3 regions of the Photobacterium leiognathi genome follow, and region 2 is predicted to be linked to each of the others. Evidence: predicted binding sites of a transcription regulator. Region 2 holds the regulator's gene; each other region holds the start of a gene.
The links. Region 2 encodes MetJ, which represses methionine synthesis genes. Its sites were predicted from a motif close to TTAGACNTNTANANGTCTAA; they were not measured.

Region 1 (10,062 bases), 460 kb from region 2:
AAATCCAGCACTTGCCAGTTTATCGATCAGCTTTTGACGATCGATATCGTAGTATTTAACAAGCTCATCGAGATTTTGGAATTCATCACGGATTTTCATGTTAACGATACTCATCAACATAATAGGATCCATGGATTCAAATTTAGCTAAGTCCATTATTTGTCCTCATGATCACTAATTAATAAATTAGCCGCAGCAAAAGCTGCACGTTCACGCACTTCTAGCGGTAGGCTGGTGTTTTCTGCAATATCGTTGAAAGTTTTGATTGCGCAGGCAATAGCTGCAGGAATGTATCCTTGATCGCCACTTCCAATTTGTGCATAGGTCGCACGAATAAGCTCACCACATTGATAAACTTGCATAATTAGCCCTCTTTAGAAAATATTCAAAGAGATAACAATATCTATTTGAATACTCTCAAATGTTATATACCCAAGTAACTTCAAGATGCAGTGTTCAGCGAGACGACCTTAGTTCTCAGGCGCAGCAACGATTCGTAGATATAGTGGTTCTACATTGAGAATTGTTAACAAAGTCTGAGAGCTAAGGACGCTCGCCCTTTGGAAGCGTGTCACTGAGCCGACTTCTTGCGTCAGACAACTTGGAAAGAGCTCGCTATTCCGCTTCGTTGCCTTCCTTGAATTCAACTCAGTGACCTCGCTCTGAATCAGGCATATTGAAGTCGCTTGGGTATAAATATCATAGCGTTAAACAATGTAAAAACGTAGTAGTTATGGTGTTTAGAACAACGGAATGATTATTTATTGCGCTTGTGTTGGTAGAGTTTACGATCGGCGCGTTCAATTAGAGATACCATCGAATCACCTTGAGTAAAGGTTGCTGTACCATAAGAAAAGCCAATATTGAGAGTACTAAGAATAGGGCTTTGATTGATGTAGTCGCTGATCCTTGCGGCGACTTTGATTTCAGAACGTGGGCTTGCAGGTTGCAGTAAAATAATAAATTCATCGCCACCAATGCGGTAACAACGATCAGAATTTCTGATCGCATGTTTTAAGGCTTGAGAAAATGCCTTAATCACTTTGTCACCATCGAGATGACCAAAGTTGTCATTGATCTGTTTGAAGTTGTCTAAATCACAGATAAACAGTACTAACTCCACACTGCGCTTTTCACTCATAGCAATGGCATGATGAATATCTTGCTCAAAGCACATTCGATTACATAAGCCAGACAATTGATCCATTAATGCCATATTTTTTACTTTACGGTATTCAATAGCGTTAAATAATGGACCTGCTAATAGACGATGATAAGTATGTAGCAAGCTGATTTCGTCATCATCCAGTGGGTATAAGGTTGAATATTGCAGAGTACCTAAACAGGTATCACTAAAGCGAAGAGCAAAACTTTTTTGATGAGGACTTGCTTGTCCTTGACGGATCAAGGTGGTGGTTTTATCTAAGCGCCAAACGAGGCGACAAATATCAATTTGTTTATCGAGCTCGCGGCATAGGATCTCAAATAGTAAGCGGATCTCTAACTTCCCTTGTAGCTTTTGCAGGATCAACAGGCGTTGATCTGCGGCTAAAGGTTTTTGCTTTAGCTTAGGGGAAGGAGATGAGGTTACGTGTTTAAATAAAGCCTGTTCCATCGCTACAAGATCGTTAACTATTTAGTTTGTCACTATAGGGGATCTTAAGCGCAGATCAATCGTAACAATCGGTTATGCAACGACTTTAACGTGTTACATCAAAAATTGGGGGAGACTCTGAGGTTTTTATTAATAAAAAAAGCTGCCATATTCGGCAGCTTTTTCAGTATGTTATGAGTATTTCAATTAAGCTAGTTTTTGCTTAAGGAACTCAACAACATCGTTTACAGCAACGGCTTCTTTAGTGCCAGCGCGACGGTTCTTATATTCCATCTCGCCATTTTCTAGGCTGCGGTTACCAATTACGATAGTGTGTGGGATACCGATCAATTCATGATCCGCAAACATTACACCTGGGCGCTCTTTACGATCATCAAATAGCACGTCGATACCAGCAGCAGTTAGTTCAGCGTACAGCTTTTCTGCCGCTTCTTTCACTTCTTCAGATTTCGCCATGTTCATTGGAACGATAGACACTTGGAAAGGTGCGATTGCGTCAGGCCAGATAATACCGTTTTCATCGTTGTTTTGCTCAATAGCAGAAGCAACAACACGAGAAACACCGATACCGTAACAACCCATTTCTAGGATTACGTTCTTACCGTTTGAATCTAGTACGCCACAGTTCATCTTCTCTGAGTACGTAGTACCTAGTTGGAAGATATGGCCTACTTCGATACCACGCTTAAGCATTAGCGTACCTTGACCGCATGGGCTTGGGTCGCCTTCAACTACGTTACGTAGATCTTCAACACGACCTAGTTCAACGTCACGGCCCCAGTTGATGCCAACATGGTGTTTACCATCGATGTTTGCACCTGCAGCAAAATCGCTCATTACAGCAACTGTGCGGTCAACGATGAATGGTAGCTCAAGACCAACAGGACCTAGTGAGCCTGGACCTGCGTTAACGAACTGGCGAATTTCTTCTTCTGTTGCCATTTCCAGTGGAGAAGCAACACAATCTAGGTTTTCTGCTTTAATTTCGTTCAATTCGTGATCACCACGAATTAATAGCGCTACGATAGGCGCATCGATCTCATCAGAAGCTTTAACAAATAGCGTCTTGATTGTTTTTTCGATAGCGATACCGTGTTGCTCAACTAACTCATCGATAGTTTTCGCATTTGGTGTATTGATAACAGAAAGCTCAACCGTTGGCGCTGCACGATCGTGAGCAGGGGCTAGTGCTTCTGCTTTTTCGATATTTGCTGCGTAGTCAGATTCAGTTGAGAATGCAATTAAGTCTTCGCCGCTTTCTGCTAATACGTGGAACTCTTGAGAGCCATTACCACCGATTGCGCCAGAGTCAGCCCATACTGGACGGTACTCAAGACCCATGCGATCGAACGCTTTACAGTAAGCGTCGTGCATTGCATCGTAAGACTTTTGTAGACCTTCTTTGTCAATGTCAAAGCTGTAAGCATCCATCATGCAGAATTCACGTGCACGCATTACACCGAAACGTGGACGACGCTCGTCACGGAATTTAGTTTGGATTTGGTACAGGTTCAACGGAAGTTGCTTGTAAGAGCTAACTTCGTTGCGTACTAGGCTTGTGATCACTTCTTCTGCTGTTGGACTAAGCACAAACGGACGAGTATGGCGGTCAGTAAAGCGAAGTAGTTCAGGGCCCATTTTCTCAGAGCGGCCTGTTTCTTCCCATAGTTCAAACGGCTGAACAACGGGCATCAAGGTTTCGATTGCGCCTGCATTGTCGATCTCTTGGCGAACGATGTTTTCGACCTTACGCAGTACACGCAGACCTGTAGGTAGCCAGGTGTATAGACCTGAAGCCAGCTTACGGATCATACCTGCACGTAGCATTAGCTGGTGGCTAATAACTTCTGCGTCGTTTGGAGTCTCCTTCAGAGTAGAAAGAAGATAATTACTGGTACGCATTGATGGTATCCGTTGATTAATTAAATTAAAAAAGAAGGGATAAATCCCGCCCGTCAGCGATCTGACGATAGCCGAATATCTTACCAGCCTACACGCTATTCGCCAAAGAGAACTGTATAAGATCTACTATTGATTAACTTTCTCGATCTGATTAACGGTTATTTGTTGTTCAGTCACCGAAAAGTGCACATTAAAATCAAACAAGTGGACAGCGTATTGCTTAGGATCTGGCTTGCCTTTCTTATAAGCCGGACGAGGATCTTGGGTTAATACTTCACTGATCACGGTTTGATAATAGGCTTTATTTTTTGCTGGTAGTTGATTGAGTGCGGCTTCGCTAAAACACACTGGCATTAGATCTGGCGTGCTTGATGCAAAGCCACCTTGTGCTTGTGGCAAGCTGTCTGAATAAGGAATATAAGGTTTTATATCAACAATAGGCGTGCCATCAACCAGATCGACCCCACCTAATTCGATGATCACATTGCCGTTTTCATGGCGAATCCCTTTTAATTCGACCGCTGACATACCAATGCCATTTGGACGAAATGTGGCACGGCTAGCAAACACGCCAATACGTTCATTGCCACCTAAACGAGGGGGACGAACAGTTGGGCGCCATCCTGCTTCTAAATTCTGATCAAATAAAAATAACAGCCATAAATGGCTAAATTGTTCGATGCCTCTTACCGCTTCTAATGAATTTGCTGCACCTTGCAATATAATTTCAGAACGTGCACTCGGTACTAACCCTGGCTGTCTAGGAACCGCAAATTTTTCTTTATAAGGGGAGAGGATAATACCGATAGGATCAATGCTATAAGACATGAAATGAAGCCAGCTAAGAAGTCAAAAGAGCTGAGAATATAACATAAAAAAGGGTAGGTGCTGAGACCTACCCGATAAGTGTATGATGATCAAATGCTGAGATTACCAGCCTTTAACCACACCACCATTGAAGATGTTTTTCGCTGAGTTATAGACATCTTCAGATTGGTATGCTTGAACAAATTTCTTCACGTTTTCCGCATCTACATTGTTTGCACGAGAGACAATCAGGTTCACGTATGGCGATTCTTTATCTTCTACAAACACACCATCACGTTCAGGTGTTAGGTTAATGCTGCTTGCGTAAGTGGTGTTGATGATCGCCAGTGCTACATCATTAAGTGAACGTGGAAGTTGTGCCGCTTCTAGCTCAATAATCTTCAGGTTTTTCGGGTTTTCAACAATATCTAATACAGTTGCTGTTAAACCTGAACCGTCTTTTAGCTTAATAAGGCCTTGTTGTTGAAGTAGCAATAATGAACGACCAAGGTTAGTTGGATCGTTTGGTACAGCTACTTTATCGCCTTCTTTTAGCTCATCAACAGATTTAATTGAGTTTGAGTAACCTGCGATTGGGTAAACGAATGTATTACCTGCGACAGCAAATTTGTAACCACGATCTTTAATTTGCTGATCAAGGTATGGCTTGTGTTGGAATGCATTGGCATCAATTGAGCCTTCTTCTAGTGCCGCATTTGGTGATACGTAATCAGTAAAGGTCACAAGCTCAACATCAAGACCATATTTCTCTTTCGCTTGCTTTGCTGCAACTTCAGCAACTTGCTCTTCGGCTCCTGCCATGACGCCAATTTTTACCTTGCTGTTATCAACCACGGCTTCTTTTTCACCACAGCCTGTTAATGATAGGGCTGCTGCAACACCTGCAAGAGCAAAAACATGTTTTAGATTAAACGCCATACAACTTCTCCTTAAAATGGGGTTTTCCTTAAAGTGTTTTGATTATCGATGATCAACACGTTTTACGAGGTAATCACCGACAGATTGAATAATTTGTACCAGTACGATCAGAATGACGACAGTGATAGCCATAACAGTGCCATCAAAACGTTGGTAGCCATAACGAATACCCACATCACCTAGACCGCCGCCACCAACGGTCCCCGCCATCGCTGAATAGCTCACTAAAGTAACTAAGGTGATCGTCACCGCATTTATGATGCCCGGTAACGCTTCTGGCAATAGTACTTTCTTAATGATCTGTAGCGGTGTTGCTCCCATAGATTGGGCTGCTTCCACGAGGCCAGATGGAATTTCTAACAATGCCCCCTCTACTAAGCGAGCAATAAAAGGAATAGCCCCTACCGCTAAAGGTACAATTGCTGCTGCAGTACCAATTGAGCTACCGACTACAAAGCGGGTAAAAGGAATGATTGCAACCAGCAAGATAATAAAAGGAATAGAGCGACCGATATTGACGATAATGCCAAGGATGTTATTTACAACGGTATTTTCTAATAAGCCATTTTTCTTGGTTAAGTGAAGGGTAACACCCAGCGGAATACCAATAACAAAACCAATTAGCCCTGATACAAACACCATGGTTAATGTCTGTCCCAGTGCTTCAATAAGTAAATCAATCAGGCGGGTATTTTGTTGCCACCATAGGGTTAAATCATTAAGCGACATAGCCAAGTACCTCAACATTCACTTTATTTTGACGAAGAAAATCAACCGCATTATCAACGGCGGTGTGATCGCCGAAAAATTCTGCCAGCATCAATCCAAACTTCACACCGCCTGCGTAATCCATATCAGAGCTAAGAATGCTGATATCTAAGTTAAACTTACGGGTTACTTGGCTGATCAATGGGGCGTCTACAGAAGCACCAGTGAACTCTAAACGTATAAGAGGGAATGAGTTTTCAACTTGAGTTGGTGTCATGCGAGCTTGGTAGTCTGCTGGAATCGACAAATCCAACGTTGAACGAATAAAGTCTTTAGCTAATTCAGTTTTAGGATGCGAGAAAATATCACCAACGGCTCCTTGTTCAACTAATTTGCCGCTACCAATAATGGCGACTTCACTACAGATACGCTTAACCACATCCATTTCATGGGTGATCAGCAAAATAGTCAAATTTAGTTTACGGTTGATTTCTTGTAGTAGTTCAAGAATTGAGTGCGTAGTTGCCGGATCTAATGCGCTGGTGGCTTCATCACACAGTAGTACTTTTGGATCAGAAGCTAACGCACGTGCTATCGCAACACGCTGTTTTTGACCGCCACTTAAATTTGATGGGTAACTTAAGTGTTTATCTTCAAGCCCCACTAAAGCCAATAATTCAGTTACCTTTGCTTTAATCGTCGCTTTATCTGTATTGGCAAGTTCTAGTGATAATGCAACATTATCAAAAACAGTGCGAGATGAAAGAAGGTTAAAATGTTGGAAAATCATGCCGATTTTGCGACGAGCCAGTGTCAGCTTTTGATTAGATAGGGCCGTAAGATCGACACCATCAACAATCACTTTACCATTAGAAGGGCGCTCTAACAAATTAACACAACGGATCAGGGTACTTTTACCTGCGCCCGATGAGCCAATAACCCCGAAGATAGTTCCTTGCTGAATCGTAAGGTTGATATCGCTTAATGCGTTAATAGCCTTATCGCCTTGATAGAAGACTTTATTGAGTTGTTTTATTTCTATCATTGAACGTCCTGCTCCTAGATAAAACTATTGGATGATATTAAATATCTATTGTATAAATTTACGGTCGATTGTTTTAATGGTGTTAAATAAGCAATCATCCTGTAATTGTGATGCTATGTTCTATCACAAAACCTGTCAATAGCTATTTTTACGTCTAGACGTCTAAATGAGTTCCTACCAACGAGTTAGTGAATAACGAGTACTTTTCACTATTAACTCGTGCCATAATCTAAGAAATTGTGATTTATGAGGGCTAACCTTTGACCAAACCTGCAGTCTTTATTGACCGTGATGGCGTAATTAACGTTGATCATGGCTATGTACATACCGTTGATGATTTCGAATACGTCGATGGTGTGTTTGAAGCATGTAAAAAATTAAAAGAGATGGGCTACCTATTAGTATTGGTAACGAACCAATCAGGTATTGCTCGTAGTATGTTCACTGAAGACGAATTTCTATCTTTGACAGAATGGATGGATTGGAACTTTGTTGATAATGGTGTTGAGTTTGACGGTATCTATTACTGCCCACATCATGCGACAAAAGGTCAAGGTGATTACCTACAAGATTGTGACTGTCGTAAGCCAAAGCCTGGTATGTTTATCTCTGCTCGTGATTTCCTCAAGATTGACATGTCAAAGTCAGTCATGATTGGTGATAAAGCAGATGATATGAAAGCAGCAACTGCTGCCGATGTTGCCGTGAAGGTATTAGTGCGCACAGGCAAGCCAATCACCGAAGAAGGTGAAGTATTAGCAAACGTCGTATTAGACAGCATTGCAGATGTTCCAGCTTGGTTAGCACAGTAATAATCTCCACCTAATATTGCTAAAGATAATTGATGGATTGAGAAAAGCAGCGTTTTGACGCTGCTTTTCTTTTTTAGATCTTAAAACGTCTTCGTTAGTGAAAAAATACCCTATTTTGTGATTGTTGTTTGAAAATTGGACAAACGATTGCGATTAAAGAAAAAACCTTAAAAAAACTATTGTCAGCGAAAAAAATATTCCTATAATGCGACCTCACTGACACGGAGCGAGCCACTGGCAAGCGTTGATGTCAGTATTGTTCTTTAACAATTTGACCATGCAATCTGTGTGGGCACTCGTTGAATGATTAGTCAAAAAGATTTATCAATGATACTAGTGACCAATTTGATACTTCGGTATCAGCACAGTCAATTCATTCATCATTTATGATGAATTAACAGTATTCATTGAGTCGGTCGAAAGACCAACAAAACTTTAATTGAAGAGTTTGATCATGGCTCAGATTGAACGCTGGCGGCAGGCCTAACACATGCAAGTCGAGCGGCAGCGACTTAACTGAACCTTCGGGGAACGTTAAGGGCGGCGAGCGGCGGACGGGTGAGTAATGCCTGGGAATATGCCCTGATGTGGGGGATAACTATTGGAAACGATAGCTAATACCGCATAATCTCTTCGGAGCAAAGAGGGGGACCTTCGGGCCTCTCGCGTCAGGATTAGCCCAGGTGGGATTAGCTTGTTGGTGAGGTAATGGCTCACCAAGGCAACGATCCCTAGCTGGTCTGAGAGGATGATCAGCCACACTGGAACTGAGACACGGTCCAGACTCCTACGGGAGGCAGCAGTGGGGAATATTGCACAATGGGGAAACCCTGATGCAGCCATGCCGCGTGTATGAAGAAGGCCTTCGGGTTGTAAAGTACTTTCAGTAGGGAGGAAGGCAGTGTCGTTAATAGCGGCATTGTTTGACGTTACCTACAGAAGAAGCACTAGCTAACTCCGTGCCAGCAGCCGCGGTAATACGGAGGGTGCGAGCGTTAATCGGAATTACTGGGCGTAAAGCGCATGCAGGCGGTCTGTTAAGCAAGATGTGAAAGCCCGGGGCTCAACCTCGGAACAGCATTTTGAACTGGCAGACTAGAGTCTTGTAGAGGGGGGTAGAATTTCAGGTGTAGCGGTGAAATGCGTAGAGATCTGAAGGAATACCGGGGGCGAAGGCGGCCCCCTGGACAAAGACTGACGCTCAGATGCGAAAGCGTGGGGAGCAAACAGGATTAGATACCCTGGTAGTCCACGCCGTAAACGATGTCTACTTGGAGGTTGTGGCCTTGAGCCGTGGCTTTCGGAGCTAACGCGTTAAGTAGACCGCCTGGGGAGTACGGTCGCAAGATTAAAACTCAAATGAATTGACGGGGGCCCGCACAAGCGGTGGAGCATGTGGTTTAATTCGATGCAACGCGAAGAACCTTACCTACTCTTGACATCCAGAGAACTTAGCAGAGATGCTTTGGTGCCTTCGGGAACTCTGAGACAGGTGCTGCATGGCTGTCGTCAGCTCGTGTTGTGAAATGTTGGGTTAAGTCCCGCAACGAGCGCAACCCTTATCCTTGTTTGCCAGCACTTCGGGTGGGAACTCCAGGGAGACTGCTAGTGATAAACCGGAGGAAGGTGGGGACGACGTCAAGTCATCATGGCCCTTACGAGTAGGGCTACACACGTGCTACAATGGCGTATACAGAGGGCTGCCAACTCGCGAGAGTGAGCGAATCCCAGAAAGTACGTCGTAGTCCGGATTGAGTCTGCAACTCGACTCCATGAAGTCGGAATCGCTAGTAATCGTGAATCAGAATGTCACGGTGAATACGTTCCCGGGCCTTGTACACACCGCCCGTCACACCATGGGAGTGGGCTGCACCAGAAGTAGATAGCTTAACCTTCGGGAGGGCGTTTACCACGGTGTGGTTCATGACTGGGGTGAAGTCGTAACAAGGTAGCCCTAGGGGAACCTGGGGCTGGATCACCTCCTTACCTAAAGACTTGCTGTTGAATGCAGTGTCCACACAGATTGCTTGGTTAATAGCAAAGAACGCAAAAAGACTTGGGTCTGTAGCTCAGGTGGTTAGAGCGCACCCCTGATAAGGGTGAGGTCGGTGGTTCAAGTCCACTCAGACCCACCACTTTCTCTCAGATGAAAGTGGCGGTTTTAAGTCTTTTATATCGTTGGGGTTATAGCTCAGCTGGGAGAGCGCCTGCCTTGCACGCAGGAGGTCTGCGGT
Region 2 (10,062 bases):
TTGGTTGAACAATTAAAGCTTCGATGAGTTGTTGCTGATAGCTGCGAAGCGACAACAAGGTTTCATGTGCTTGACGTCCATCTTTTTCTAGTTGCTCCAACCACAAGATTAATTGGTTGGTGGTTTTACCCGCCGCAGATACCACTATGAGATCATTACTATCTGAATACTCAGCGAGGATATCTGCTACTCGGCGATAGCACTCAGGATCAGCTAAGCTACTACCACCAAATTTATGTAATTGGCGTAATACTTGAGTCATTAATGTGCCTCCGCTGCGAGATGAAAGGCTTGCTCCAAATCAGCAACTAAGTCTCGAGGATCTTCTAAACCAACAGAAAGACGTAACAGTGAAGTAGAAATACCAGCTTCTGCTTGCGCTTCATCAGACATCGCACGATGAGTCATGCTTGATGGATGAGCAATTAAGCTCTCTGTTCCACCTAATGATTCTGCCAGTGAAAACAGTTTTAACTCTTTAACAAACACTTCCAACTGCGCTTGGCTACCCGCAAATTCAAAACTCATCATTGAGCCAAACCCTTTTTGCTGACGCTTGGCAATATCGTGTCCAGGGTGTGATGGCAAACTTGGGTGATAAATCGTCCCTACCATGGCTTGCTGTTGTAAATATTCCAGCACTGCCACACCATTTTCTTCATGCATTCTCATTCGTGGTGCTAACGTTCGTAGACCACGCAAGGTTAAGTAAGCATCAAATGGTGCACCAGTCGCACCAATACAGTTTGCCCACCATGCAATCGTCTCAGCCATTTCAGCATCTTTAGAGATCAAAACACCGCCAACCACATCGGAATGTCCGTTAAGGTATTTAGTCGTTGAATGCACAACAAAATCTGCACCTAATGAGATCGGCTGTTGCAGTAAAGGAGAAAGGAAGGTGTTATCGACAGCGACTAAGCAACCAACTTCTTTAGCTTGCTGGCACAGTGCGGCGATATCAACAACGCGCACTAGTGGGTTTGACGGGGTTTCCACCCAGATTAATTTCGGCTTTTTCGCTAACGCAGCAGCCAGTGCTTCTTGATCAGACTGATCGACAAACTCTACTTTAAAGTCGCCTTTATTAGCACGGGTATTAAATAAGCGGTAAGTACCGCCGTAACAATCATGCGGAGCCACAATTAAGTCATCAGGGCCAAGCAATGCTGTCACAAGTAAATTCATTGCCGCAGTACCACAACTGGTTACCACGCCACCAGCACCGCCTTCTAATTCACTTAATGCATCAGCCAACGTATTACGGGTTGGATTCCCTGAGCGAGAATAATCATATTGAGGCACTTCCCCAAAGGCAGGAAAACTATAGGTTGAGGTTAAATAAATCGGTGGGACGACAGCATGATACTGTGAATCACTATCAATACCCGTTCTCACTGCAATTGTCGCCAGTCGCTTATCACTCATAATAACATTCCTTGTCGGGGAGGCTTGATCCCAAATAATAAATTTATAACAACTTTAACCATTACAAAACAAGACGTCAACACATCTAGACGTCTATATGTCTTTGCTTATGGCGGTAAATCCCGCTAAAATTCAGCCATAACAAAAAAACAGTGCTCACCTTAGTGTTATTTTTCTGTTCAATACGGGACAAAACCGCGATGTTGACGTAATATCGCCGCCCTACAATCCCGTTGCTAACAGAGGGTGCCGCTCCTGTTACCACATCATTAACCCAATATCGCTGAGAAGGTAAAACATGGCTGAGTGGAATGGCGAATATATTAGCCCTTACGCAGAACACGGTAAGAAAAACGAACAAGTAAAGAAAATTACTGTTTCGATTCCATTGAAGGTACTTAAGATTCTTACTGATGAACGTACTCGTCGTCAGGTGAACAACCTACGCCACGCGACCAATAGTGAGCTACTTTGCGAAGCTTTCCTTCATGCTTACACTGGTCAACCATTACCAACGGATGACGATATTCGTAAAGATCGCCCAGATGATCTACCCGCAGAAGCGAAAGCGCTAATGGATGAAATGGGGATCAGCTACGACGACATTAATGAATAATTTCATTACTGACTATGTATACTAAAAAACCAGCCACATGGCTGGTTTTTTATTTATTAAAATAGCGAGTTGCTGCACTACACTTCCATATAGCCCATTGGCATTTCGATACGTGCAACACCTGAGTCAATTGCCGCTTGTGCCACCGCTTTTGCAACCCGAGGTAATAAACGCGGATCCATTGGCTTTGGAATAATGTACTCTCGACCAAATGCTAAGTGCGATACACCAGATGCATCCAATACTGATTGAGGCACTGGCTCTTTCGCTAATTCACGAATTGCATTTACCGCCGCCAACTTCATTTCGTCATTAATTTGGCTCGCACGCACATCTAATGCACCACGGAAAATAAACGGAAAACATAAAACATTATTCACCTGATTAGGATAATCAGAGCGCCCTGTTCCCATAATTAAATCTTGGCGAACTTGATGTGCCAGTGCTGGCTTAATTTCAGGATCTGGGTTTGAACACGCAAACACAATAGGATTTTCAGCCATCAATGCCAAAGCTTCAGGGGCTAATAAATCAGGGCCAGAAACACCCACAAAAATATCAGCGCCTGCAATCACATCTTCTAAGGTGCGCTTATCGGTATTATTGGCAAACAGCTGTTTGTATTCATTAATGTCATCACGACGGGTATGAATTACCCCTTTACGATCCAGCATGTAGATTTTCTCACGCTGCGCACCGCACTTAATGAGTAGCTCCATACAGGCAATTGCCGCAGCACCTGCGCCTAAGCAAACAATCACAGCTTCACCGATATCTTTGCCTTGAAGCTCTAAAGCGTTAAGCATACCAGCAGCCGTTACAATCGCTGTTCCATGCTGATCATCGTGAAAAACAGGCACATTACAGCGCTCAATTAAGCGTTGCTCGATCTCAAAACAGTCAGGCGCTTTAATATCTTCTAAGTTAATACCACCAAAGGTGTCGGCAATATTGGCAACAGTATCAACGAATTCATCAATCGTGCGGTGTTTCACTTCAATATCAATGGAATCAATCCCTGCAAAGCGTTTAAACAGCAGCGATTTTCCTTCCATCACAGGTTTTGAAGCCAACGGGCCTAAATTACCTAAACCTAAAATCGCAGTACCGTTCGTGATCACTGCAACCATGTTGCCTTTCGCTGTGTACTTATAGACGTTATCAGCATCTTGGGCGATTTCTCTGACCGGCTCAGCCACGCCTGGACTATAAGCCAGAGCAAGATCATCAACCGTATTGGCTAAGCTTAGTCAGTTCAACAGAAATTTTCCCAGGAACAGGAAGTGAATGGTAATCGAGAGCTTGTTGACGGAAGTCTTCAGACATAGTGATATTTGAGCCTCAGCGCTGACATTTATAATGGCAAACTACATGCGTAATTCGTATTTGTTATTAAATAATATGCCATTAAATATCAATTTCCCAGCTCATGAAGAACAAGATTGATACATTTAAGTCACAGTTATACCAAGGGTATTTTTTAAAGACATAAAAAAAGGGATGCTTACGCATCCCTTTTTTCTAAATTCATCTGGCAAATTATTACTTGCTAGAAAGCGCACCGAAACGCTTGTTGAATTTGTCGATACGACCACCAGAGCTAACTTGACGTTGCTTACCAGTGTAGAATGGGTGACACTTGTCGCATACATCAAGGTTGATGTCTTTACCCATAGTAGAGTTAAATACGAAAGTGTTGCCACAAGAACAACGTGCGTTTACTGCTGTGTACTCTGGGTGAATACCTTGTTTCATGGGATAACCTCAAAATTAAGGCCGTGTCGCTCTCCCGATCCAAAGCCGGGCACCACACGTCGTTAAAAAATATCTTGCCACATTATGCGACAAATCAGGCGGCGTATAATAATCAATCATCTCACGGAGATCAACAGAGAGAGGGCTTTTAAGCGCTGTATTTCTTCTCTAATCTTAGACAACTTACCCTTCTCGTTCTTAACAAGGCTTATCGAGTTTCACTCGGTCTGGTATTATTTAGCACACGCTCAATGACTGCAGTAGATTATGATCCCAAACATCGCCCGTGTGGCTCTTCCTGTTCCGCTAGATAAAACCTTTGATTATCTAATTAAATCTGATGACATGCCTGTGATCGGAGGACGTGTACAGGTACCATTTGGTCGCCAGCGATTAATCGGGATTGTTACTGCACTTACCGATCATTCCGACTTTCCACTCGAGCAGCTAAAACCAGTACAAAAAGTTATTGATAAAACACCGCTGTGGATGCCGCCATTATTCGACTTACTTAAATGGGCAAGCCAATACTACCAATACCCGCTCGGTGACACCCTCGCTAATGCTATGCCTGCGCTGCTGCGTAAAGGACGTGAAGCGTCACAAGCGACATTAAAATTTTGGGCACTGACTGAAGCAGGTAAAGCACAGCCGCTTAATGGTTTAACCCGTGCCCCAAAGCAAGCCCAACTTCTGCGTTTATTGCAAAATGGATCAGTGAGCCATGACAGCTTATTAAATGAAGAAGTCAGCTCAGCAACATTAAAAGCCGTGAGTAATAAAGGCTGGATTGTCGAACAACAACAGCAACAAAAAGATAAGAACTGGCACCAGCATTTTGCTGTAACAGAAGAAAAACCACGCCTTAATGAAGAGCAAGCCTTAGCGATTGCCACTGTTAACAGTAATCCTGATTTTGGTTGTTATCTGCTTGAAGGTGTCACAGGCTCAGGCAAAACCGAAGTCTACCTTAACTTATTAGAGCCCGTTCTGGCAGCGGGTAAACAAGCCCTTATTCTAGTGCCAGAAATCGGCTTAACCCCACAGACGATTAACCGCTTTCGTCGTCGCTTCAATGTGCCACTAGAGACGGTACACTCAGGACTAAACGACAGCGAGCGTATGGCAGCATGGCTCGCTGGTCGTGATAACCAAGCGGGGATCATCATCGGTACTCGCTCAGCGTTATTCACGCCGTTTGCTAATTTGGGCATCATCATTGTCGATGAAGAGCATGACCCCTCTTACAAGCAACAAGATAGCCTGCGTTACCATGCTCGCGATTTAGCCGTGATGCGTGCCAACAAAGAAAATATTCCAGTTGTATTAGGCTCTGCAACGCCAGCGCTGGAAACTTTACATAATGCGAAAACCGACAAATACCACCATTTACACCTGACTAAGCGTGCGGGCAATGCCCAACTGGCGCGTCATGGTGTCATCGATGTCAAAGGCTTATACCTTGATGCGGGATTGTCTGCACCACTGATTGCTGAAATGCGAAAGCACTTGAACGCAGGTAATCAAGTGATGTTATTTCTCAATCGCAGGGGTTTCTCGCCTGCGATGATGTGTCACGAATGTGGCTGGATCGCCGAATGTACTCGTTGTGATGCTTACTACACTCTGCATCAACAATCGGGGGAATTGCGCTGTCACCACTGTGCAACACAGCGCCCTATCATGCCGCAATGTGAGCAATGTGGTTCGACACAATTATTACCCGTCGGTGTCGGTACTGAGCAGCTTGAAAATCAATTAGCAACATTATTTCCTGAATACAAAACTGTACGTATTGATCGCGATAGCACACGTCGTAAAGGTGCTTTAGAGAACTACCTTGAAGCGATTAAAAATAACGAATACCAAATTCTGATCGGCACTCAGATGCTGGCAAAAGGTCACCACTTTCCAAATGTCACATTGGTCGCTTTAATTGATGTTGATAGTGCACTGTTCAGTAATGATTTTCGTGCTTCTGAGCGTTTAGCACAGCTCTTTATTCAAGTGGCGGGACGTGCCGGACGTGCAAGCAAACCCGGTGAAGTGTTATTACAAACTCACCACCCTGATCATCTGCTTTTACAATCACTACTGCATAAAGGCTATGGCGTGTTCTCGCAAGCAGCATTAACCGAGCGCAAACAAGCCATGCTGCCTCCTTACACTCATCTAGTGTTAGTACGAGCAGAAGCCAATGACAGCGACACCGTATGCCAGTTATTACAGCAAATTCGTGGGATCTTTGAATCTAGCCCAGTCTACGATCAGGACTGCTGCGTTTTAGGCCCTAACCCTGCACCACTGGCTCGCCGTGCTGGTCGTTATCGTTGGCAATTGATTTTACAAACTCCAAATCGCAAAGCATTACAGCAAATTTTAAGTATTGCGAAGCCTGCTATCCAATTGTTACCGTTAGCAAAAAAGGTACGTTGGTCGATTGATGTTGAGCCTCAGGATTTAACTTAAAACCAACAATGCGACGAGGCTCACATAGCGAATGTAATTAATGCTAATTGGAGCATGTTTAATCCTATTCATACATTCTACAATATGAATAGTATTGACTGATTTCAGTCAGTTACTGCTTAGCTGGTACTCATCATTGTCCCTTTGACATCGAATAACCAGCCGCACAAATAAGAGAGATATAGATAAAAAAAGAGGAAAGCAATATGGCGACAATGAAGGATGTTGCCCAGCTAGCTTGTGTCTCAACTGCAACGGTTTCCCGTGCATTGATGAACCCGGAAAAAGTATCTGCATCAACCCGTAAAAAGGTTGAGCAGGCTGTCATGGAAGCTGGCTATTCACCAAACTCACTCGCGCGTAATTTACGTCGCAACGAGTCAAAAACTATCGTAACTATCGTTCCAGACATTTGTGACCCTTACTTCACTGAAATTATTCGCGGTATTGAAGAAGCTGCAATGGAGTATGGTTACTTAGTATTACTTGGTGATAGTGGTCAACAGAAAAAACGTGAAAATTCATTCGTGAATCTCGTTTTCACCAAACAAGCTGATGGCATGCTACTGCTCGGTACCGATCTACCTTTCGATGTCAGTAAGCCAGAGCAGAAGAACCTGCCACCATTAGTGATGGCATGTGAATATGCGCCAGAGCTTGAATTGCCGACTATCCATATTGATAACCTCACCGCAGCCTTTGAAGCGGTTAATTATCTGACTCAAATGGGTCATAAGCGTATCGCGCAAATTACTGGTCCCGATCAAGCACCATTATCTCAATTTCGTCATCAAGGCTATCAACAAGCCTTACGTCGTGGCGGCATTACCCTAAATCCGGCTTATACCGTCAAAGGTGACTTTACCTTTGCTGCAGGTGCCCGTGCGGTAACGGCGCTATTATCACTGCCTGAGCCACCAACCGCCCTGTTCTGTCATTCCGATGTGATGGCTATTGGTGCCATGCAACAAGCAAAACGTTTAGGTCTGCGTGTACCGCAAGATATCTCTATCGTTGGCTTTGATGATATCCAATTTGCAGAATACTGCGATCCACCATTAACTACCGTTTCTCAGCCTCGTTACGAAATCGGTCGCCAAGCCATGCTAATGCTGCTTGAAGTACTCAAAGGCAAAGAAGTTCAAGCGGGATCTCGTTTGCTTGATGCCAAGTTAGTGATCCGTGAAAGTGCAGCGCCACCATCACGCTAGTAGTAAAAAGGACTGTGAGCTTATGAAATAACCATAAGTTCACAGTTTTTGCACGCTCTTGACCTTAACCCTTGCTTTATTAGTGATAAAAACTAGTCAGTATCATTCCAAATTTGTAACATAGAGGCTTATCCTTCTCTCAACGTATTTGTCTATCATCGTGGTCACTAAAGATTATGTAAAACGCGGACGCTCGCCGAAACCTGCAAATAAGAAAAGTAGTCCTAGTCGTAAAAAAGCCCCAGCGCCTTCTGGTTTTCCTACCAAATGGGCCGTTACCGCTGTTGTTTTAGTGTTTGGACTGATCTCTGGTTTATTCTTCCTATCTGGTACTGATGTTCCTGAGAAACCAGCACCTAAAGATGACATTCCGACAATTGTGAAACCACAACCTGTCGATGAAGTGAAAAAACCAGTGCAAAAAGAAGTGTTACCGCCAAAACCGGAAGAGAAATGGCGCTACATTAATGAGCTGGAAAACAAAAAAGTTATCGTTCCGGACGACTTAGAGAACCAACGTGTTCAACCTGTTAAAAAAGAGCCTGAACATAAGCCTACTCCGGCTAAGAAAACAGAATCTGCACAGAAACCCGCAGAAAAAGTTGTCGAGAAAAAGGCTGCTGAGAAAAAAGCTGAGCCTGTATCGACTGTACGTTACGTGTTGCAATGTGGCGCTTACCGTAAAAAGTCTCAAGCAGATGAGCGTAAAGCACAAATTGCATTCCAAGGCCTAAACAGCCAGCTAAAAGTCAGCAATGATGCAAAAGGCACTTGGTACCGTGTGGTATTAGGCCCTTACTCTCAAAAGAGCAGTGCTGAAAAAGACAAAGCGAAGCTACAAAGTAGCGGTGTCTCCCCTTGCGGTATTTGGCATTGGGAATAACGCGCTAGTTTCTCTCTCATCACTAGAAGGACGTGCTTAGGTACGTCCTTTTTTTGTGTGTTTCTCACGTAATAATCATGACCAATTCACAGTTAATACTTGAAAAGCCCTTCCGTCATCCCCAGATCTTTTAACATTAACGATACCGGCTATGCTTGCGCAGAACCAGAGAGGTTTACCCCGTGACAACTATTGTATCTGTACGTCGAAACGGAAAAGTCGTGATTGCTGGTGACGGCCAAGTTTCACTTGGTAATACAGTAATGAAAGGCAACGCACGTAAAGTTCGCCGTCTATATAACAATAAAGTACTGGCAGGTTTTGCTGGCGGTACCGCTGATGCATTTACATTATTCGAGCGTTTTGAGCGTAAGCTTGAGATGCACCAAGGTCATCTTCTTAAATCAGCTGTAGAGCTTGCGAAAGATTGGCGTACTGACCGCGCCCTACGTAAGCTAGAAGCACTGCTTGCTGTTGCTGATGAAACCTGCTCTTTAATTATCACAGGTAACGGTGATGTGGTTCAGCCTGAACACGATCTGATTGCGATTGGCTCTGGTGGTAACTTCGCCCAAGCAGCAGCCACTGCACTACTAGAAAATACAGATCTAGGTGCCCGTGAAATCGCAGAAAAAGCCCTAAATATTGCTGGTGATATTTGTGTGTTCACTAACCACAATCACACCATTGAAGAACTAGAAACTAAGTAAGGAAGTTGTAATGTCTGAGATGACTCCTCGCGAAATCGTCCATGAGTTAGACCGTCACATCATCGGTCAAGACAAAGCGAAGCGTGCTGTTGCTATTGCACTACGTAACCGCTGGCGTCGCATGCAACTTCCAGAAGAGTTGCGTGTAGAAGTCACACCAAAAAACATTCTAATGATTGGTCCAACCTGTGTGGGTAAAACTGAAATTGCTCGCCGTTTAGCAAAACTTGCAAATGCACCTTTCATTAAAGTAGAAGCAACAAAATTCACCGAAGTGGGTTATGTTGGTAAAGAAGTTGAAACCATCATCCGTGACTTAACGGATGTGGCTGTAAAAATGACCCATCAGCAAGCGACGGAAAAAGTACGTTTCCGCGCTGAAGAGTTAGCAGAAGAGCGTATTCTTGATGTGCTACTACCACCAGCACGCGATGCTTGGGGTCAAAATGAAGCCAGCGAAAGCGAATCTTCTACTCGTCAATCTTTCCGTAAGAAATTACGTGAAGGTAAGCTAGACGATAAAGAAATTGAAATGGATATTGCTGCCCCACAAATGGGTGTAGAGATCATGGCGCCTCCTGGTATGGAAGAAATGACCAACCAGCTGCAGGGCATGTTCCAAAACTTAGCAGGCAATACCACTAAAAAGCGCAAGATGAAGATCAAAGATGCGCTAAAAGCAGCAACTGAAGAAGAAGCGGCAAAACTGGTTAACCAAGAAGAGCTAAAAGAGCAAGCAATCCATTCGGTTGAAAACAACGGCATCGTATTTATCGATGAGATTGATAAGATCTGTAAGCGTGGCGAATCTTCAGGCCCAGATGTTTCTCGTGAAGGTGTACAACGTGACCTACTACCATTAGTAGAAGGCAGCACAGTGTCAACCAAGCACGGCATGGTTAAAACTGACCACATTCTATTTGTGGCATCAGGTGCATTCCAAGTCGCTAAACCATCTGACTTGATCCCAGAGCTTCAAGGCCGTCTTCC
Region 3 (10,062 bases), 270 kb from region 2:
AAGAGCAAGACCAACAGCAAGACCCGCGGCACCGATCACAGCAACTACAGATGCAGTTTGTACACCGATACGGCTTAGTGCAGCAATTAATACGATAACAAATAGTAGGTAACGAACTAGGCCGTGAATAAATTCAACAACCGCGTTATCCATATCTTTCTTACGTAATACTTTAGCCACTGCGCCAGCAACAGCTTTAACGATCATATTACCGATAAATAAGATTAGCAGTGCTGATACAAGATTCACTGCGTATTGGATCAGTAGGTCTTGATTATCACTTAACCAGTTACCAGCGTGAAGTACGCTGTCAGTTAACGAGTTATCTGAAATTTTGTCGACAACCTTGTCAGTAACGCTCTCAGTCATTGAAGTGCTCTCTCTTATGATTTACTTAAAATATACATTCATAGAGCAAGTCGTAGGTCTGTGCACTACGACTTACACCATTGAATCAACTTCCTATAAAACACGTAAAACGGCTGTCTTACGCGTATCAGAATTCTGAATGCTAATTATTCCTGCTTTTGGTATTAAATAGCTACTAAAAAAAGAGGATATTTACATAAATTAACTTAAATATCACTAAAGAACCATTTAAGTACAAGCAATTACAAAATACAAAAAAAAAGCCCGCCGAGGCGGACTTTTTCACATTTTTGCTTTGCTAAGCGGTTCTATTAAAGAACGTCGATAGCGTTAAGGTCAGCAAATGCTTTCTCAAGACGAGTAACCATAGATACTTGACCAGCACGTAGCCATACGCGTGGATCGTAGTATTTCTTGTTTGGTGCGTCAGGACCAGTTGGGTTACCGATTTGACCTTGTAGGTAGTCGTGGTTCTCAGCTTCGAACTGACGGATACCATCCCAACATGCCCACTGAGTATCAGTATCGATGTTCATTTTGATAACACCGTAGCCGATTGACTCTTGGATTTCAGCTTCAGTAGAACCTGAACCACCGTGGAATACGAAGTTTAGAGAGTTAGCTGGTAGGCCAAACTTCTCAGAAACGTACGCTTGAGAATCACGTAGGATAGTTGGAGTTAGAACAACGTTACCTGGCTTGTAAACACCGTGTACGTTACCGAAAGATGCAGCGATAGTGAAACGTGGGCTAACAGCGTTTAGTTTCTCGTATGCGTATGCAACGTCTTCTGGAGAAGTGTAAAGCTCAGATGCGTCCATGTGAGAGTTATCAACGCCGTCTTCTTCACCACCAGTACAACCTAGTTCGATTTCTAGTGTCATGTTCATCTTAGCCATACGCTCTAGGTACTTAGCTGAGATTTCGATGTTCTCTTCTAGTGACTCTTCAGAAAGGTCGATCATGTGAGAAGAGAATAGAGGCTTACCAGTTTGAGCGAAGAACTCTTCACCTGCGTCTAGTAGACCGTCGATCCAAGGAAGTAGCTTCTTAGCAGCGTGGTCAGTGTGAAGAATTACAGGCACACCGTAAGACTCAGCTACAGCGTGAACGTATTTAGCACCAGCGATAGCGCCAAGGATTTGTGGACCTTGACCTTCTAGTTTAAGACCTTTACCAGCGAAGAATGCAGCACCGCCGTTAGAGAACTGAACGATTACTGGAGACTTAACTTTAGCAGCTGCTTCAAGTACTGCGTTAACAGAGTCTGTACCGATACAGTTAACTGCAGGTAGAGCGAAGTTGTTTTCTTTAGCTACAGCAAAAACTTTCTGTACGTCGTCGCCAGAAATAACACCAGGTTTTACAAAATCAAAGATCTTAGACATAACAATAGTCCTATTATTTACTTTGTTGTCTGTGAAAAAAATTCTTATGCAAACGTTTGCGATAGCTACGTATTTTACTTAAACAATCGTGCTATCACAAACATTTAAACGTGGAAGAATGGCTATATTTCAGAATAAATCAGACTTCCACGCGAAATAAATTATGCTTTAGCGCGCGTCTCTAGCATTTCAACTGCAGGAAGTTTCTTGCCTTCAACGAACTCAAGGAACGCACCGCCGCCAGTAGAGATGTAAGATACTTTATCTTTAATGCCGTACTTGTCGATAGCCGCTAGTGTGTCACCACCACCAGCTACAGAGAAGCCTGCAGATTCTGCGATTGCGTTCGCAACAACTTCAGTACCTTTACCGAATTGCTCGATTTCGAAAACGCCTACAGGGCCGTTCCAAAGGATTGTTTTTGCGTTCATGATGATGTCAGCAAGTGCTTGAGCTGAATCAGGACCGATATCTAGTACCATGTCGTCTGCAGCGATGTCTGATGCAGATTTGATTGTTGCTTCAGCTGACTCAGAGAACTCTTTCGCACATACAACATCAGTTGCTACTGGAATGTTAGTGCCTGCCATTAGCTCTTTAGCTGTTGGGATTAGGTCTGCTTCGTATAGAGACTTACCTACATCGTTACCTTCAGCAGCGATGAATGTGTTAGCAATACCACCACCAACAACGATTTGGTCAGCAATCTTAGATAGTGACTCAAGAACAGTTAGCTTAGTAGATACTTTAGAACCACCAACGATAGCAACCATTGGGCGAGCTGGGTTGTCCATTGCTTTGCCTAGTGCTTCAAGCTCACCAGCAAGTAGAGGACCAGCACATGCTACTGGTGCAAACATACCTACACCGTAAGTCGATGCTTGTGCACGGTGAGCCGTACCGAATGCATCCATTACGAATACGTCACAAAGTGCAGCGTATTTCTTAGATAGTTCGTCTTCGTTTTTCTTCTCGCCCTTGTTGAAACGTACGTTTTCAAGAACAACAAGCTCACCAGCGTTTAGCTCAAGACCGTCTAGGTAATCTTTCGCTAGTTTAACGTCGCAGTCTAGTGCGTCGTTTAAGTAGTTAACTACAGGCTGTAGAGAGAATTCTTCTGCGTATTCGCCTTCCGTTGGACGACCTAGGTGAGAAGTAACCATTACTTTAGCGCCAGCTTCTAGGCAACGCTTAATTGTAGGAAGAGATGCAATGATACGTGCATCAGAAGTTACTTTACCATCTTTTACTGGCACGTTTAGGTCAGCACGAATAAATACACGCTTACCAGCTAGGTCCAGATCAGTCATCTTGATTACAGACATGTTTTGTCCTCTCAACATTATTAAAAATAAAAGTTCATAAAATTGACAGCCCGGCGTTGTCAATGTTCAACGCCAAACCCAGTAATTCTTACTATTTTACTTTTCAGCATCCGTGTTTTCGGTTGCATGCATTGCTAACGCTGTATCCAACATGCGATTAGCAAAGCCCCATTCATTATCACACCACACCAACAACTTAATTAAATGCTGGTTGCTTACCCTTGTTTGGCTACCATCGACAATCGCACTATGGGGGTCATGATTGAAGTCGATTGATACTAAAGGTGCTTCTGTGTAATCCACAATACCACTTAATGTACAACGAGACGCATTTTTTAATGATTGATTTATGTCATTAACTTTCACATTTGTTTTAACTGTGACACTCAAATCCATAGCAGTGACATTAATTGTGGGCACCCTCACAGAAATGGCCTCAAATTTGTCAGAAAACTTCGGAAATATACGACCGATTCCAAGATGTAGTTTGGTATCTACAGGAATAATAGACTGGCTTGCAGCGCGAGTTCGGCGTAAATCGGAGTGATAGGCGTCAATCACTTGTTGATCATTCATCGCGGAATGAATCGTCGTGATGGTTCCAGATTCAATACCAAAGTTGTCATCAAGCACTTTGATAATAGGAACGATACAGTTAGTTGTACAAGAGCCGTTGGAGACAATGCGGTGTTGGGATGTTAATTGCTGGTGATTGACACCATAAATAACAGTGCAGTCGATATCTTTGCTAGCAGGATGGGAAAATAACACTTTTTTAGCGCCTGACGCGATATGCGCCAAACCGTCATCACGAGAACCATATTTACCGGTACAATCTAAAACAATATCAACGTCAAGGTCGTGCCAAGGCAGTAATTTTAGATCGGGTTGATGGAGAATACGGATTTGATCTTGATGCCCATTTTCGTGAGCAATAAAAAGGTGCTCCTGGTCATGACTGACAGGATTGCGGAAACGTCCATGGCTAGAATCGAACTGAAGTAAGTGCGCCATTGCTTCTGGCTCAGCTAACTCGTTAACTGCCACGACGTTAATGTGATGATATTTGTCGCTTTCGTACAATGCGCGAAGCACACTGCGACCAATGCGACCGAATCCATTTATTGCGACTTTTAGTGTCATATCCGTGCTACAAAAATACTAAGCGGTATTAGTGTATACCAAGCTAGATAGAGAATCACCATAATTGTGACTTCTCTCACCAAGCACCATTTAAAATCAATATAATCAACTAGATAAACTCAAAAAAACCGCCAATTACAGCCTATTACGTCCCCCAAAACATTACTTTTATCACACTATTCGACGCAATTTTTTGAAGGAAAAAGTCGCTATTTACTGATCACTCGTCTTTTTCTATAAATTTCAAACCACGGGTCACCTGTACAATTTATATTCATCCGCTCCTAGTTCTTCGCCTGTTTCTAATGAGTAAATGAAATATAAATCACGATAAATAAGAGGTGCCTATGTCTAAAGTAAAAGTCATTGTCGGTGGATGCGCCCTCGTCACGGCATTCTATTTACTGTCCGTCTATTGGTCTTTTGAACCTGACACGTTTAATCCTGACAGTTACGCAGCAGAACAAGCAAAAGAAAGCCAACAACCGTTGACCACAGGTTACGAAACAACGACTACCCTGATCCACATTTCTGAATTACTTATTAATAAGCAAGGTGGATTTTTAACTAATGACAAACTGCCGCCAAGTTTGCTGATGGATAACATGCCTGCTTGGGAAATGGGTGTGTTAAATCAAGTGAGAGATATGGCTCTCACTTTAAAAGACAATCTCAGCCGTCCACAAAACGAAAGCCATGTCGATTCTGATTTACAACAAGCGCAACCAGCATTGAACATCAACAGTCACAGCTGGAATTTCCCGAGTGCTGAGTCTGAGTACCAAAATGCAATAGAGTCACTGACTCGGTATAGAGATCGTTTATCGTCGTCGAAACACCCTGCTCAGTTCTATGCTCGCGATGACAACTTAGTAGCTTGGCTAGAAGTGGTACAAAAACGTTTAGGTACAATTTCACAAGATCTAGGCTCATCTGTAGGTGAACCACAATTGCTCATGGACACAAATAAAGATAACGGTGAAGTTTCACTCGACACACCGAAAACGAGCTGGCTTAAGATTGATAATGTTTTTTATGAGTCACGAGGTTCTACTTGGGCGATATTACTGCTAATGAAAGCAATGAAGCATGACTTTGAGCCATTGCTAGAAGAGGAAAAAGCGACGGTCATGATTAATCAAATCATTCGTGAGCTAGAAGCAACTCAAGAAACGGTATGGAGCCCAATGATTTTAAATGGCATGGGATTTGGCTTATTACCCAACCACTCTTTGATCATGGCAAATTACGTTTCACGTGCTCAAGCAGGTACAGTTGATCTCATTAATTTATTAGAGAAAAGATAACCTTAAGTAATACAAAGGCTTTGACGGCCTTTGTATTACAAGTGTTCGTATCGTCATATTGCTTGTCATAAGATATATAGTGTCTGTTTACCGTTATTTTCTTATAAAAAACTTTATACCCAAGCAACCTCAAGATGCCGTGTTCAGCGAGACGACATTAGTTCTCAGGCGCGGCAACGATTCGAAGATATAGTGGTTCTACATTGAGAATCGTTAACAAAGTCTGAGAGCTAAGGACGCTCGCCCTTTGGGAGCGTGTCACTGAGCCGACTTCTTGCGTCAAACAACTTGGAAAGAGCTCGCTATTCCGCTTCGTTGTCTTCCTTGAATTCAACTCAGTGACTTCGCTCTGAATCAGGCATATTGAAGTCGCTTGGGTATATATAGTCACAATTATTGAATCACCAATATATAAATCTAATCATTTAAAAATGGCAATGTTATTTATAACCATTATTTTTCAATGAGTTAAATAAAAAAGAAAACACAAAGTTTATATCTATTTTTTGAAATACCTTGGATAAAAGAAAACCTTAGTATCCGTATTGTTGATTTAATCTGTATGAAATGTATTATAGACGTCTAGACGGAAGTAGCTCTATACATGTAAACGTACATACAGCTATATAACTGCGTTATAAACGCGACCGTGCGACTAAATTCAAAGATAAGTGAGACTACCGATGGCAAAACATTTATTCACTTCTGAGTCGGTATCAGAAGGTCATCCAGATAAAATTGCAGATCAGATTTCAGATGCAGTATTGGATGCAATTATTGAACAAGATCCTAAAGCGCGCGTAGCTTGTGAAACTTACGTAAAGACCTGCATGGTAATGGTTGGTGGTGAGATCACAACGTCAGCTTGGGTAGACATTGAAGAGCTAACGCGTGAAACAGTGCGTGAAATTGGCTACGTTCATTCAGATATGGGCTTTGATGCTAACTCTTGTGCAGTAATGAATACCATCGGTAAACAGTCTCCAGATATCAACCAAGGTGTTGATAAAACAGATCCTAAAGAGCAAGGTGCTGGTGACCAAGGTATTATGTTCGGTTACGCAACTAACGAAACTGAAGTATTCATGCCTGCGCCAATCACTTACTCTCACCGTTTAGTTCAACGCCAAGCGGAAGTTCGTAAGAACGGCACACTACCTTGGTTACGCCCTGATGCAAAATCTCAGGTAACGTTCGCTTATGATCAAGGTAAGATCGTGGGTATTGATGCAGTTGTACTTTCAACTCAGCACAGCGATTCAATCTCAACGCCAGATCTACGTGAAGCGGTAATGGAAGAGATCATCAAGCTGGTACTTCCTGCTGAGTGGTTAAACAAAGAGACAAAATTCTTCATTAACCCAACCGGTCGTTTCGTTATCGGTGGTCCAATGGGTGACTGTGGTCTAACAGGTCGTAAGATCATCGTTGATACCTACGGCGGTGCAGCACGTCACGGTGGTGGTGCTTTCTCTGGTAAAGATCCATCAAAAGTTGACCGCTCTGCAGCATACGCAGCACGCTATGTAGCGAAAAACATCGTTGCAGCAGGCATGGCTGATCGTTGTGAAATCCAACTTTCTTACGCTATCGGTGTTGCCGATCCAACATCTATCATGGTGGAAACATTTGGTACTGAAAAAGTAGCACATGAGATCATCATTGAAGCAGTACGTCAGCACTTCGACCTACGTCCATACGGCCTACAAGAAATGCTAGATCTTCTACAGCCTATCTATAAGAAGACAGCAGCTTACGGTCACTTTGGTCGTGAAGAATTCCCTTGGGAAAAAACAGACAAAGTGGCTGCACTTCGCGATTTCGCAAACATTAAGTAATACACTTAATACTGCACAAAAAAGGACGCTCAAGCGTCCTTTTTTATTGCCTGTGTTCTGACGCTCTTAAGGTAAAACGCCAGAATTTTCGACTCTCGCCAGTCCTTTTTGTTCGGTGTATAGTGCAGCTCAATATAGTAAAGAACGAATAACAATGAATTCACTGCAACAACAAGTTATCGAGCGTGTCGAGCATGCTATTAAAACCGCGAATCAGCGCCTTAATAAACGGTTAAAAATGCCAACCGTCACTTTCACCCAACGTGGAAAAATTGCTGGTAGTGCACGACTACAAAGCTGGGAAGTACGCTTTAATCCTATTTTATTAAAAGAAAACACCGATGCTTTTCTCAATGAGGTAGTTCCACATGAAGTGGCACATTTAATTGTGTTTAAACTGTTTGGACGAGTAAAACCGCACGGCAGAGAATGGCAATTGATCATGCGAGAAGTGTTTCAAGTTGCACCTAGAACCACTCATAGCTTTGATGTCAGCTCTGTTACTGGTGATACTTATCTTTATAAGTGTAGCTGTAGCGAATACCCATTAACCATCCGTCGCCATAACCGTATTTTGCGTGGTCAAGCCACCTATCACTGTCGTCGATGTCGTGAAGTCTTAGTTTATTCGCCTCAATAAAGCAGCTATTTATTTCTAAACCTTCTGCTAAATAATAATAAGATAGTTACAAATATTTGCGACACACTTCTCAAAGAGAAAAATATCAGTAAGCTAGTGATACGATACTTTTCTATTGAGCACTCTGATGAAGCGTGTATTTACCAGTTTAGCCATTGCGCTGTTATTTCCTGCTGTCGCGCAGGCAACCCCTTATCATGCCAATCCTTTAGGCAACAACAGCAACGACTCTTTCAGCAAAGCAAAAAAAATTATGCAGAAAGAGATCTATATTGCGCCCCAAGATATGAAGACCATTTATTGTGGTGCTGATTTTAACAATCAAAAATATGTAACGTTACCTTCAGGGTTTAGCACTGAAGTCTATAAAAAGCGTGTTAAACGTTGGGAAGCGGAGCACGTCGTGCCTGCGGAAAACTTTGGTCGCGCATTTAGTGAATGGCGTGAAGGTGCAGCCGTTTGTGTCGATAGCAAAGGGAAAGCATTTAAAGGTCGTAAATGTGCCGAAAAAGCGAATAAAGAATATCGCTTTATGCAATCCGATCTTTACAACTTATATCCAGCAGTCGGTGCTGTAAACGCGGCGCGTCAGAACTACAACTTCGTTATGCTACCGAGTACCAGCAGTAAAAATTACCGTTCTTTCGGTAGCTGCGACATGATCATCGATAAAAAAGATCATGATGCTCAACCACCAGAGCGCGCGCGCGGTGTGATTGCCCGTACTTATATGTACTTTGAAGCGGTCTACCCTAAATACAAGATGAGTAAACAACAACGCCGATTAATGGATGCTTGGGATAAGCAATACCCAGTGACCAAATGGGAATGTCAACGTGCTGCTAAGATTGAAAAAATCCAAGGTAACGTTAACCCTATTCTTGCGAGCCGTTGTTCATAACAACATCTTTTACTTAAGCGCACTTTAACGTTCAAAAACGCGTTATGTGTAAATAACGCGTTTTATTTCACCTCGAATAATTGGCGAACAGAGCATCCATGTTAAGATTCGTCATTACTCTTTTTTTATTGCATAGATGACCGCATTATGAGAATTCCACGTATTTATCATCCAGAATCTTTACCTTCTCAAGGCAAGGTAATGCTCAGTGACGATGCTGCTAACCACGTTGGCCGCGTTATGCGTATGCAAGCAGGTCAAGAACTTCTGATGTTCGATGGCAGTGATGCAGAGTTTCCTGCTGTGATCACTAACGCCAGCAAAAAAAGCGTTGAAGTTGAAATTCAATCTCGTGTGGAGCATAGCGTTGAGTCACCACTGAATATCCATTTAGGTCAGGTGATTTCACGTGGTGATAAAATGGAATTCACCATTCAAAAATCAGTGGAATTAGGTGTAAGCACCATTACCCCACTGATTTCTGAACGTTGTGGCGTTAAATTAAATGCAGAGCGTTTTGAAAAGAAACTCGACCAATGGCAAAAGATCGCCATTGCTGCCTGTGAGCAATGTGGTCGTAACGTTGTGCCAACCATTCGCCCAGTGATGAAACTGGAACAATGGTGTGCTGAGGAATATGATGGATTAAAGCTTAACTTACATCCTCGCGCTAAATATTCCATTAATACCCTGCCTACACCTGTGACTAATGTACGTTTACTGATTGGTCCTGAAGGCGGTTTATCAGCTGAAGAAATCGGCATGACGGAAAAATATAAATTTGATGAAATTTTGCTGGGCCCTCGTGTACTTCGTACTGAAACCACAGCAATGACAGCCATCACCGCACTACAAGTACGTTTTGGTGATTTAGGCTAATTAGATTAGGAGAACACAATGATCAAACTGGGTATCGTGATGGACCCTATCGAGTCTATCAATATCAAGAAAGATTCAAGCTTTGCCATGATGTTAGAAGCTCAACATCGTGGTTGGGAAATTCATTACATGGAAATGAATGATCTTTCGTTAGAGCAAGGCAAAGCAATTGCTCGTACTCGTGTGGTAACAGTACAACAAGATCCTGAACACTGGTTTGATTTCCACAGCGAACAAGAGATTGAATTATCAGATCTTGATGCTGTGCTAAT

Region 1: metN (methionine ABC transporter ATP-binding protein MetN) is a predicted target of MetJ. The motif match lies at 7,163-7,182, and genes of this name have one in related genera.
Region 3: metK (methionine adenosyltransferase) is a predicted target of MetJ. The motif match lies at 6,139-6,158, and genes of this name have one in related genera.

The regions. Positions count from the first base shown of each region.
Region 1 is NZ_CP131601.1:651,153-661,214, forward strand. Features, by position in the region: gene Q7674_RS10040 (DUF4250 domain-containing protein) at 1-156, opposite strand, end outside; gene Q7674_RS10045 (YaeP family protein) at 156-362, opposite strand; gene Q7674_RS10050 (GGDEF domain-containing protein) at 758-1,615, opposite strand; gene Q7674_RS10055 (proline--tRNA ligase) at 1,802-3,517, opposite strand; gene tsaA (tRNA (N6-threonylcarbamoyladenosine(37)-N6)-methyltransferase TrmO) at 3,644-4,345, opposite strand; gene Q7674_RS10065 (MetQ/NlpA family lipoprotein) at 4,448-5,263, opposite strand; gene Q7674_RS10070 (methionine ABC transporter permease) at 5,306-5,992, opposite strand; gene metN (methionine ABC transporter ATP-binding protein MetN) at 5,982-7,016, opposite strand; gene gmhB (D-glycero-beta-D-manno-heptose 1,7-bisphosphate 7-phosphatase) at 7,277-7,828, shown strand; rRNA gene Q7674_RS10085 (16S ribosomal RNA) at 8,265-9,814, shown strand; tRNA gene Q7674_RS10090 (tRNA-Ile) at 9,887-9,963, shown strand; tRNA gene Q7674_RS10095 (tRNA-Ala) at 10,009-10,062, shown strand, end outside.
Region 2 is NZ_CP131601.1:192,668-202,729, reverse strand. Features, by position in the region: gene Q7674_RS07795 (bifunctional aspartate kinase/homoserine dehydrogenase II) at 1-262, opposite strand, end outside; gene Q7674_RS07790 (O-succinylhomoserine (thiol)-lyase) at 262-1,428, opposite strand; gene metJ (met regulon transcriptional regulator MetJ) at 1,727-2,044, shown strand; partial or broken gene Q7674_RS07780 (malic enzyme-like NAD(P)-binding protein) at 2,122-3,370, opposite strand; gene rpmE (50S ribosomal protein L31) at 3,587-3,799, opposite strand; gene priA (primosomal protein N') at 4,067-6,268, shown strand; gene cytR (DNA-binding transcriptional regulator CytR) at 6,475-7,479, shown strand; gene Q7674_RS07760 (SPOR domain-containing protein) at 7,640-8,362, shown strand; gene hslV (ATP-dependent protease subunit HslV) at 8,545-9,072, shown strand; gene hslU (ATP-dependent protease ATPase subunit HslU) at 9,083-10,062, shown strand, end outside.
Region 3 is NZ_CP131601.1:466,054-476,115, reverse strand. Features, by position in the region: gene mscS (small-conductance mechanosensitive channel MscS) at 1-369, opposite strand, end outside; gene fbaA (class II fructose-bisphosphate aldolase) at 681-1,757, opposite strand; gene Q7674_RS09185 (phosphoglycerate kinase) at 1,919-3,082, opposite strand; gene epd (erythrose-4-phosphate dehydrogenase) at 3,179-4,225, opposite strand; gene Q7674_RS09175 (DUF2333 family protein) at 4,573-5,532, shown strand; gene metK (methionine adenosyltransferase) at 6,216-7,370, shown strand; gene Q7674_RS09165 (SprT family zinc-dependent metalloprotease) at 7,525-8,010, shown strand; gene Q7674_RS09160 (endonuclease) at 8,138-8,911, shown strand; gene rsmE (16S rRNA (uracil(1498)-N(3))-methyltransferase) at 9,059-9,790, shown strand; gene gshB (glutathione synthase) at 9,809-10,062, shown strand, end outside.